Regions from separate parts of the Pseudomonas sp. 2FE genome, predicted to be linked through region 2. Evidence: riboswitches for the same ligand, from Rfam matches in the RefSeq annotation. Region 2 holds a riboswitch; the other holds the start of a gene.
What was found. Region 2 has a riboswitch for cobalamin ahead of FFS12_RS07080 (CbtB domain-containing protein). Riboswitches for the same ligand answer to the same signal wherever they lie in the genome.
Positions count from the first base shown of each region.

Region 1: it holds a riboswitch for cobalamin, as region 2 does, so the genes downstream of both, cobO (cob(I)yrinic acid a,c-diamide adenosyltransferase) here and FFS12_RS07080 (CbtB domain-containing protein) in region 2, are expected to answer to the same signal.

Region 1 is NZ_SCMO01000001.1:264,816-270,243, forward strand. Features, by position in the region: gene FFS12_RS01300 (C40 family peptidase) at 1-567, shown strand, start outside; gene FFS12_RS01305 (C40 family peptidase) at 663-1,175, shown strand; gene FFS12_RS01310 (O-methyltransferase) at 1,222-1,884, shown strand; tRNA gene FFS12_RS01315 (tRNA-Ala) at 2,014-2,089, shown strand; cobalamin riboswitch at 2,366-2,622, shown strand; gene cobO (cob(I)yrinic acid a,c-diamide adenosyltransferase) at 2,904-3,515, shown strand; gene FFS12_RS01325 (cobyrinate a,c-diamide synthase) at 3,628-4,932, shown strand; gene bluB (5,6-dimethylbenzimidazole synthase) at 4,946-5,428, shown strand, end outside.
Region 2 is NZ_SCMO01000002.1:431,551-436,978, forward strand. Features, by position in the region: gene cobN (cobaltochelatase subunit CobN) at 1-156, opposite strand, end outside; gene cobW (cobalamin biosynthesis protein CobW) at 276-1,343, opposite strand; cobalamin riboswitch at 1,516-1,730, opposite strand; cobalamin riboswitch at 1,820-2,048, shown strand; gene FFS12_RS07080 (CbtB domain-containing protein) at 2,158-2,343, shown strand; gene FFS12_RS07085 (CbtA family protein) at 2,354-3,061, shown strand; gene FFS12_RS07090 (cobalamin biosynthesis protein) at 3,171-3,581, shown strand; gene cobM (precorrin-4 C(11)-methyltransferase) at 3,614-4,372, shown strand; gene FFS12_RS07100 (hypothetical protein) at 4,550-4,804, shown strand; gene FFS12_RS07105 (DUF692 domain-containing protein) at 4,863-5,428, shown strand, end outside.

The sequences.
Region 1 (5,428 bases), on a different contig from region 2:
GTGCCCCTCGCACTCTCAGTCTTCCTGGTTGCTTGCGCCGGCTACTCGCCGAAGTCGCAGGTCGCCGAAGCTCCCCAGCCGATTGCCGATGAGCAAACTGTCGAGCCGCTGCCGGACTTCGCCCAAGACAAACCCTACGAATTGCCGACCTTTGCCGACAGCATCCTGGCTCACGGCCTGTCGCTGGTAGGCACCCGCTACCGTTTCGGCGGTAGTTCGGTGTCTTCCGGTTTCGATTGCAGCGGCTTTATCGGTTACCTGTTCAAAGAAGAAGCCGGTATGAGCCTGCCGCGCTCCACCCGCGAAATGATCAACCTCGATGCACCGCTGGTGGAGCGTACCGAGCTGGAGCCTGGCGATCTGTTGTTCTTCAGCACCAACGGCCGTGGCCGGGTCAGCCACGCCGGCATCTACCTCGGCGATGATCAGTTCATCCATTCTTCCAGCAGCCGCAGCGGCGGTGTGCGGGTGGACAGCCTGGATGATAAATACTGGAGCCGTACCTTCATCGAGGCCAAGCGCGCCTTGGCGCTGGCTTCGGTTAGCCACAATCCGCTGCACCCTTAATCTCCATTGAGTTCAGCGCGCGCAAGCGCAAAGCTTGCGCGCGCTCGTACCTCGCGGCAGAGTAGAGCGCACTAAGAATCAGAGCCGCCTCGCTTATGCCCGCCACGGCCCGTCTCGCCCTACTCGTACTCGCCGCGCTGCTGACTGCCTGCGCGAGCAACACCGCCCCTCCGGAAAGCGTTTTCACCACCGAGCACAGTGGCGCCGCCGATGATGTGCTGTTGCGCGCCTTGGGGCTGGTCGGCACGCCTTACCGTTACGGCGGCAATACCCCAGACAGCGGCTTCGATTGCAGCGGCCTGATCGGCTACGTCTACCGGGATGCAGCCGGCATCGCCTTGCCGCGCTCAACCCGCGAGATGATCGGCATGCGTGCGCCGAGCGTGCGGCGTGACGCGTTGCAGACCGGCGATCTGCTGTTCTTCGCCACCAATGGCGGCGGTCAGGTCAGCCACGCGGGTATTTACGTCGGGGAAGGGCGTTTCGTTCACGCGCCCTCCAGTGGCGGCACCGTGCGCTTGGATAGCCTGGCGACTGCCTACTGGCAGAAGAGCTACCTGGAGGCCAAGCGGGTGCTCAATCCGGCCCGTCTCGCCCGCACGCCCTGATCTGCACGCGCCTATCTACCCACGCCCATTTACATAGGAGTGCCGCATGACCGGCCGTACCCTGAACCTCGACGACGCGCTGTATAACTACCTGCTCGAGGTCTCCCTGCGTGAAACGCCGCTGCTCAAGTGCCTGCGCGAGGAAACTCAAGCCTTGCCCATGGCGCGCTGGCAGATCGCCCCGGAGCAGGGTCAATTCATGGCGCTGCTGGTCAAGCTAATCGGTGCCAAACGCCTGCTGGAAATCGGCACCTTCACCGGCTACAGCGCCCTCTGTATGGCCAGCGCCATGCCGGAAGATGGCCAACTGATTTGCTGCGACCTGCCCGGCGACTACAACGCCATCGCCCGTCGCTACTGGCAGCAGGCGGGAGTGCACGAACGCATCGACCTGCGTCTGGCGCCGGCGCTGGAGACCCTTGGTCTGCTGGAGCGAGAAGGGCAGAGCGGAACCTTCGATCTGATCTTTATCGACGCCGACAAGGCCAACTACCCGGTTTACCTGGAGCATGCCCTGGTGCTGGCCCGGCCGGGCGCTTTGATCCTGTTCGATAACACCCTGTGGAGTGGGCGAGTCCTGGAACAGGCGCCCGACAGCGCCGACACCCGCGCTATCCAAGCCCTCAACCGGCGCCTGAAAAACGACCAACGCCTGGATTTGTCTCTGCTGCCCATCGGCGATGGTCTGACCCTCTGCCGTAAACACTGACAGCTGTGCAGGGCCTGGGCGCATGAGTTCGCCCCAACAGCTTTTTCCAACGATTCACTCGAACAGGCTTGACCGCGTCCGCCTGCCAGCGCCAGTCTGCAGCCGGTGAGCTATATTCAGCCCGTCTTAGGGCCGATAGCTCAGCTGGGAGAGCGCCACGTTCGCAACGTGGAGGTCGGGAGTTCGATCCTCCTTCGGTCCACCAAATCGAAAGGCCGGAACCCATGGGGTCCGGCCTTTTCGTTTGGCTATGTCTGAGTTAGCTGTTGCAAGGCGAGCATTGGAAAAGTGCAAGACCCAGCGGGCCAGCTCAACACTTCACCGGCACCTAGCCAGAGCATTTGAAGACTGGATAAGGCCTTTGGCCGCCACCACCGGCCGGGCAAAGTGCGCTGCTTGGCGGCACCTATGCCGAGTTCAGCTGCAAGCTGGCCATATTCACCCTTAGTGCCGCGTTGACGCTCCACCGCCAACCCTCTAACCTGCCTGCCTTGCTTCAGGTGCCCCCAGGCTTAGTGCCGGCGGGGTGAAACAGGGAAGCCGGTGCGTTCTTGCAGTTGTTCATTTAATGAGCAGTCAGGCAAAACTATTCCGGCGCTGCCCCCGCAACGGTAGACGAGTCAAGAAGCCGCTTTTAGCCACTGTGCCCTGCACGGGAAGGTGCGGTTTTGCGAACGCCTCATCTCGAAGGTGTTCCGCTCGTAAGCCCGGAGACCGGCCTGTCGCAGTCCACGGCATCGCGGAGGGCGTTGTCTGGCGTGTAGGCTGCGCTGCGGCCTGTGCGTCCGCTGTTCTCCGCAAGCTTTACCCAGCCTGAGTCCTGTGGGCGAGAGTGGTGGAGATCCTGTCTCGATGAGTAAGTCCTTTCTGGTGCCAGCTATTGGTTCGGCGGTGGCGAGACTTTGTCCGCCGTGTCCCGGGCGGCATTCTTTCCTGACTAGTCTGTCTCTACACCCTTTTCGCGCTTCCAGCGGTGTTTGGGCAGCCTCCAACGTGCAGCAAGGTTCTGAGGTGAAACGATGAGCGAGTCAGCAGAAAGAGACGCCCGCCACAAGGCCCGGATGGAGCGCAAGAAGGCCCTGGTCGACGAAAAGATCGCCCAGGCGCAAGACCAATACGGTCTGTTGCTGGTGCACACCGGCAATGGCAAAGGCAAAAGCAGCTCGGCCTTCGGTATGGTCGCCCGCGCGTTGGGACATGGCATGAAGGTCGGCGTGGTGCAGTTCATCAAAGGCGCGGCGAGCACTGGCGAAGAGCGATTCTTCCGCCGCTTCCCCGAGGAAGTCAGCTACCACGTGATGGGTGAGGGTTACACCTGGGACACCCAGGATCGCCAGCGCGATATCGACAAGGCCGTCGCCGCCTGGGCGGTGGCCAAGCAGTTGTTGAATGACCCCGAGATCGGCCTGGTGGTGCTGGATGAGCTGAATATCGCGCTCAAGCATGGCTATTTGCCGTTGGACACCGTGCTGGCCGATATCGGTGGTCGCCCGCTGTTGCAGCACGTGGTCGCCACCGGCCGTGGTGCGCCGCCCGGCTTGATCGAGGCGGCAGACACCGTGACCGAAATGGGCATGCTCAAGCATGCGTTCAAGTCCGGCGTGAAGGCGCAGAAAGGGGTGGAGTTTTGAGGCGCCTGGCTTTAGTAGGGTGGATTCGCCGCAACGCGGCAATCCACCATCCGGAGGCCATGCGGTGCATTGCCCTGCGGTCGAATGCACCCTACGGACGAGGTTTGAGCGCATGAGCTCCGCACGCCAATGCCCGGCCCTGTTGATCGCCGCGCCGGCTTCCGGCCAGGGCAAGACCACCGTCACCGCCGCCCTGGCGCGGCTGCATACGCGCCAGGGCAAGCGGGTGCGGGTGTTCAAGTGCGGGCCGGACTTTCTCGACCCGATGATCCTCGCCCGCGCCAGCGCCGCGCCGGTCTATCAGCTCGACCTGTGGATGGTCGGCGCGGTGGAAAGCCGTCGCCTGCTCTGGGAAGCCGCTGGTGAGGCCGACTTGATTCTGATCGAAGGGGTCATGGGCCTGTTCGATGGCACACCGTCCGCCGCCGATCTGGCGCGGCATTTCGGCGTGCCGGTGATGGCGCTGATCGACGGCTCCGGCATGGCCCAGACCTTTGGTGCCATGGCCCACGGCATGGCCACCTTCCAGGCCGATCTGCCGTTCTCCGGGGTGCTGGCCAACCGCACCGGCAGCATCCGCCATGGCGAGATATTGCGTGACTGCCTGCCCAAGCACATTCATTGGTACGGCGCCTTGCCGCGTAGCGCCGCGATCGAACTACCGAGCCGGCACCTGGGGCTGGTGCAGGCCGAAGAACTGGCCGATCTGGACGCCCGTCTGGATGCCGCCGCCGATGCCCTGGCCGCGAGTGCCGACGTCGGCTTGCCGGCGCCGGTGAGTTTTGCCGCGCCCGAGCTGTTTGAGAGCCAGCCCATCGAGCCGTTATTGGCCGGCGTGCGCATCGGCGTCGCGCGGGACACCTCGTTCGCCTTTATCTACCAGGCTAACCTCGATCTGCTGCGCCAGTTGGGTGCCGAGCTGATTCAGTTTTCGCCGCTGCAGGATGCCGAGATACCCGAGGTAGACAGCCTCTATCTGCCCGGCGGCTACCCCGAGCTGCACCTGCAACAGCTGGCGGCCAATCAGCCGATGAGCGCGGCGATTCATGCCCATCACGCCGCCGGCAAACCGATCCACGCCGAGTGTGGCGGCATGCTCTACCTGCTCAAGGCGCTGACCGATAAAGACGGTGAGCGTGGCGAGCTGCTCGGTCTGCTGCCCGGCCAGGCGCTGATGCACAAACGCCTGAAGGCGCTGGCGTTGCAGGAAATCGAATTGCCGGAAGGGCGCCTGCGTGGCCACACCTACCACTATTCGGAGCTGGACTGCGCCCTGGAGCCGCTGGCCCGTGGCGTCTGCCCGACTTATAAGCGCACGGCCGAGGCGGTTTACCGGATCGGCCGGCTGACCGCTTCCTATATCCACCTTTATCTGCCGTCCAATCCCCAGGCGGCTGCGGCCCTGTTCCTACCATGAGCGAGTCAACTGCATGAGCCAGCACGCGTTCAGCGAAGCCGAGCGCGCGGCGGTGTACCGCGCGATTGCCGAACGCCGCGACATGCGCCATTTCAGTGGCGGCCAGGTCGCGCCTGAACTGCTGGCGCGTCTGCTGGAGGCGGCGCATCAGGCGCCGAGCGTCGGCTTGATGCAGCCTTGGCGGTTTATCCGCATCACCCGGCCAGGCTTGCGTGAGGCTATTCATGGCCTGGTGGAAGAGGAGCGGGTGCGCACGGCCGAGGCCTTGCAGCAGCGCTCGGATGAATTCATGCGGCTCAAGGTCGAGGGTATACGCGACTGCGCCGAGTTGCTGGTGATGGCCCTGATGGACGGCCGCGAGGCGCATGTGTTCGGTCGCCGCACCTTGCCGGAAATGGACCTGGCGTCGCTCGCCTGCGCGATTCAGAACCTCTGGCTCGCCGCTCGCGCGGAAGGTCTGGGCCTGGGCTGGGTGTCCTTGTTCGACCCCGAGGCC
Region 2 (5,428 bases):
CGGGTAGTCCGCCGGCAGCTCCCGCGCCGCCTCGGCCAGCAGCGACAGGTGCGAGTCGCCGGTGCAGAGGATCACGACATCGGCGGGGGTCTGCGCCAGATGGGCGATGCCATCGGCGGGGACGAAACCACCGGGCTGGGTGCGCAAGAGGTGCATGGGTCAGCGTGGGTCCTGTGGTGGCGCGGTCGCGTGTTCGTGGGTTGGGAGCGTAGGGTGCGCCGCGCGCACCAGGCGGCGATCAAGTTCTGCGGTGCGCATGGCGCACCCTGCGCGCGTCAGGCCAGTGAGGTCTTCAGCTCGTTGCTGATAAGCGCCTGATCCAACTCCTGGCCGATGATCACCAGATGGCTGGCGCGGCTTTCATCGGCGCGCCAGGCGCGGTCGAAGTGTTTGTCGAAACGCTTGCCGACCCCCTGGATCAGCAGGCGCATGGGCTTGCCGGGAATCGCCGCGAAGCCCTTGATGCGCAGCACCCCGTGGCGCTCGACCAGGCTATTGAGGCTGGCCAGCAACAAGTGCTCATCGACTTCCGGCAGCTGGATGGCGAAGGAGTCGAATTCCTCGTGGTCGTGCTCGGCGTGGCCATCAAGGTTGTGGTCTTCGAGGTCGTGGTGGGTCTTGCGGCCGTCGATATGCAGCTCGGTTTCCGAGTTCAGGCCAAGCAGGATCGACAACGGCAGCTCGCCACTGCGCGCTTCGATGACCTTCACCGCCGGCGGCAGTTCTTCCGCCACTTCGGCACGGACGGCGGCTAGCGCTGCGGGGCTGAGCAGGTCGGCCTTGTTGAGGATGACCAGGTCGGCGCTGGCCAGTTGGTCGGCGAACAGCTCGTGCAGCGGCGATTCGTGGTCGAGGTTCGGGTCTGCGCGGCGCTGGGCGTCGACCCGATCCGGGAAGGCGGCGAAGGTGCCGGCGGCCACAGCGGGGCCGTCGACCACGGTGATGACCGCGTCGACGGTGCAGGCGTTGCGGATTTCCGGCCAGTTGAAGGCCTGGACCAGCGGCTTGGGCAAGGCCAGGCCGGAGGTCTCGATGAGGATCTGGTCGAGGTCGCCACGCCGCGCCACCAGCTCGCGCATGACCGGGAAGAATTCTTCCTGCACGGTGCAGCACAGGCAGCCGTTGGCCAGCTCGAACACCCGGCCGACGGCTTCTTCTTCGCTGCAGCCGATCGAGCATTGCTTGAGGATTTCGCCGTCGATGCCGAGTTCGCCGAACTCGTTGACTATCACCGCGATGCGCCGCCCTTCGGCGTTGTTGAGCATGTGCCGCAGCAGGGTGGTTTTACCGGCGCCGAGAAAGCCGGTAACTATGGTGACGGGTAGTTTGGCCAAGGTTTTCATGCGTCGCGCAGCCCTGTTCAGATCGAAGCGAAAGCGGATCGGCGGGCATGCGCGACGAGCGTAGCGGAGCACCAGGCTCGCATTAAGCAGTTCGCCACCGGATCACCCCGCCCGGTTGTCGTACGAACCTGTGCACTATCTGCCTGAGCGGCGCTCGACTAGATCTTGAACAGGTTCTAAGAAGTTCGAAGGCAGGTCTCCTGGCTCACGACTTGGCCCGCTCTCCTAATCAGGGGGCCCTCTCTTCGCCTTCCCGCATACGGCAGTGGCATTGGAAGAGATCAAGTCGCTTACAGTTGCGGGGGCAGCCACGGCGTTCAACCGCGTTCCCTCTTAGCTCTGGTGCTGGCTTGCTGAGCCCAGAGAACCTCGAAGCGGCAAGGCTACGCAGTGCGCGGAGTCGGGTCAATTCAGGCGGTGTGAAAACTACTGCGGCGCCACCGCCGAAGTTGACGCTCGACCCGTGTTCGTGATGTTCTAGAAAGGCTGTTTCAGGTGTCTTGTGCGGTCGTGCGCAAGGTGAAACGGGAAGTCGGTGCGCTCCCAGGAGCTAGTCCGACGCTGCCCCCGCAACGGTAAGCGAATGATGGGACCGAAAAACCACTGTGCCGCAGGGCATGGGAAGGTGAGTCCCATGACACTGTGGATGTTCGCATCCAGCAGTCAGCGCAAGCCCGGAGACCGGCCTGAAATCATTACAGTTTGGCAAACCCGCGGTGGGCGGGCGCAAGCCGGAAGCTCGAGTGCGTTCGCATTCGGCTCCTCGTGCGTTCCCTTCTGCTACGTTTTCATTTCCAGTTCAGAGGGAACGGTCATGTCCACTAGCACCCTGACACATTCTGCCGAGGCCAGTGCCTCGCTCTCGCAACGCCTGGTTCTGGCCATCGGTGCCGGCCTGTTGGGCGCACTGCTGGTCTATTTCGCCGGCTTCTCGCAGATCGATGCCGTACACAACGCGGCGCACGATACCCGCCACAGCTCCGCATTTCCGTGCCACTGAGAGGCTTGCCATGATTAAGCGCATCGCCCAGACGGCCGGCTTCAGCGGGCTGTTGGCGGCACTTTTATTGACTCTGTTGCAGAGTTTCTGGGTCGCACCGCTGATTCTTACAGCGGAAACCTTCGAGAACAGCGCGCCGGCCACCGAACAGGTCGGCGAGCATGGGCATGAGGCCGGCGTTGCCGCGCATGAGCACAGCGCCGAGGCCTGGGCGCCGGAAGATGGCTGGCAGCGCGTGCTGTCCACCACTGGCGGTAATCTGGTGGTGGCGGTGGGCTTCGCGCTGATGCTGGCCGGTCTGTACAGCCTGCGTACGCCGGGCCGGACCTGGGAAGGCCTGCTCTGGGGCTTGGGCGGTTTCGCGACCTTCAGCCTGGCGCCTGCGTTGGGCTTGCCGCCGGAGTTGCCGGGGACTGCCGCCGCCGATCTGGCGTTGCGTCAGTACTGGTGGATCGGTACCGCCATGGCCACGGCGGTAGGTCTGGCGCTGATCGTCTTCGGTAAGTACTGGGCGTTGCGCAGCCTTGGCCTGGCGCTGCTGCTGGTGCCGCACGTGATCGGTGCGCCGCAGCCCGAGGTGCATTCGAGCCTGGCGCCAGAGGCGCTGGAACACCAGTTCATCTGGGCCTCGCTGATTACCAATGCCTTGTTCTGGGTGGCGTTGGGCTTGCTCTCGGCCTGGCTGTATCGCCGTTTCGCCGGCCCGAACGCGGCGTGAGCCACTGCTCCGGTCCTCGGCCGGCTGCACATGAACCCGTTGACGGCTGTGCCGTCAGCGGGTTTTTCGCTTTTGTCCACGCTTCTATCCATGCCACTGCGCCGCTGCCATGACGGCCGCTCCGCTCTATATCGCCGGCCTCGGCTGCCGGCGTGGCTGTTCGCAAGCCGTGCTGCGCGAGCTGCTGGAGCAGACGCTGGATGCCTATGGCTTGCAGCTGGCGGACTTGAGCGGGCTGGCCAGTATCGAGCAGAAACGCGCCGAGCCCGGCTTGCTGGCCCTGGCGCAAACGCTGGAGCTGCCATTGGAGTTTTTCTCTGCCGCACAATTGGCGGCGTTCGCTAGCCGGCTGACGCAACATTCCGCCATCGCCTTGCGCGCCACCGGCAGCGCCGGGGTGGCCGAGGCCTGTGCCCTGGCACAGGCCGAGGCGTTGAGCGGTAGTCGGGCCGAGCTGTTGATCGGCAAACACAGCAATGCCAGCGCCAGCTTTGCCCTGGCCTGCATTCGTCGCCCATAAGTGTTTCCAACTTCACGACTCAGGAGAGGCCCATGACGGTCTATTTCATCGGCGCCGGCCCAGGCGATCCGGAGCTGATCACGGTCAAGGGGCAACGCTTGATCCATTCCTGCCCGGTGATTCTCTATGCCGGTTCGCTGGTGCCCGCGGCAGTGCTCGAAGGCCATAGTGCCGAGCTGCTGGTGAATACCGCCGAACTGCACCTGGAGGAAATCATCGCGCTGATCAAGGCGGCCCATGAGCAGGGCCAGGATATCGCCCGCGTGCATTCCGGCGACCCGTCGCTGTATGGCGCGATCGGCGAGCAGATTCGCCTGCTGCGCCAACTGCAGATTCCGTTCGCGATAGTTCCGGGCGTCACCGCCACCGCCGCCTGTGCGGCGCTGCTGGAAAGCGAGCTGACCCTGCCGGGTATCTCGCAAACCCTGATCCTCACCCGCTACGCGAGCAAAACCTCGATGCCGGCCGGCGAACAGTTGCCGGACCTGGCGCGCCACGGCGCGACCATGGCGATTCACCTGGGCATCAGCCATTTGCACAAGATCGTCGCCGAGCTGCTGCCGCACTATGGCGCCGACTGCCCGGTGGCGGTCATTCACCGCGCCAGCTGGCCGGATCAGGACTGGGTCAGCGGCACCCTGGCCGACATCCAGCCCAAGGTGCAGGCCAAAGGCTTCCAGCGCACGGCGTTGATCCTGGTCGGCCGGGTGCTGGCGGCCGAGGACTTCGCCGACTCCACGCTTTACCGCGCAGGCCACGAACACCTTTATCGGCCGGCGGACCAGGCCTGATCCACAGAAGCTCGTGGCCAGGCTCGCGCTTGGATCTGCCCTCGGGGGAATCGCTGAAGGGCTCGGGAAATTCTTTTCGCCTGGCTGTAACGCCAGAAACTGTCTTCACTCTATCAATGTGTCGGGCCTGAGTAAGCCGTCCACGGCCGACGCCCCCCATCAGATGAGGATAACAACATGACCATGAAAACTGCCGCTGCTGGCGCCGCCTTAGCCCTGGCCGCCGCCGGACTGTTCGCCAGCATCTCGCCCCAGGTTTTTGCCGAGGAGGCCCAGATGGTGCCCTGTTATGGCGTCAACGCCTGCAAAGGGCAAAACGACTGCAAGACCGCGAAAAACGCCTGCAAAGGGCAGGGCTCCTGCAAGGGACAAGGCTTCAAGAACATGACCCTGGCCGAGTGCAACAATGCCGGCGGCAAAGTCGGCAAATAAGTGCGCCTGGGGTGGCCGATTTACGGTCACCCCGGCCACTCTGGCGAAGGAGCCCGGCATGTCTTCAGCTACTCCCTGCCTCGGCTACGGCCTGGGGCTGCGCAGCGCCTACTACGGCGAGATACTCGAACAGCGCCCGGCGGTGGACTGGTTCGAAGTCATCTCGGAAAACTATCTGGTCGACGGCGGCAAGGCGTTGTATTACCTGGACGCCATCGGCGAGCACTACCCCTTGGTGATGCACGGCGTCTCGCTGTCCATCGGTGGCCCGCATCCGCTCGACCAAGCTTACCTGCAGCAGCTCAAGCATCTCGCCAACCGGGTGCAGCCGGCGTGGATCTCCGACCACCTGTGCTGGAGCCGCGGCAACGCCCATCAGTTGCACGACCTGCTGCCGTTGCCTTACACCGAAGAAAGCCTGCAGCATGTGGCCGCCCGCGTGCGCCAGGTGCAGGAGGTACTAGAGCGGCCGCTGGTGCTGGAAAATGTCTCCAGTTACGTGCGCACCGCGAACTCTGATTTCAGCGAATGGCAGTTCCTCGCCGCCCTCAGCGAGCTGAGCGGCTGCGAGCTGTTGCTGGACGTCAACAACGTCTATGTCAGCGCGCGCAATCACGGCTTCGA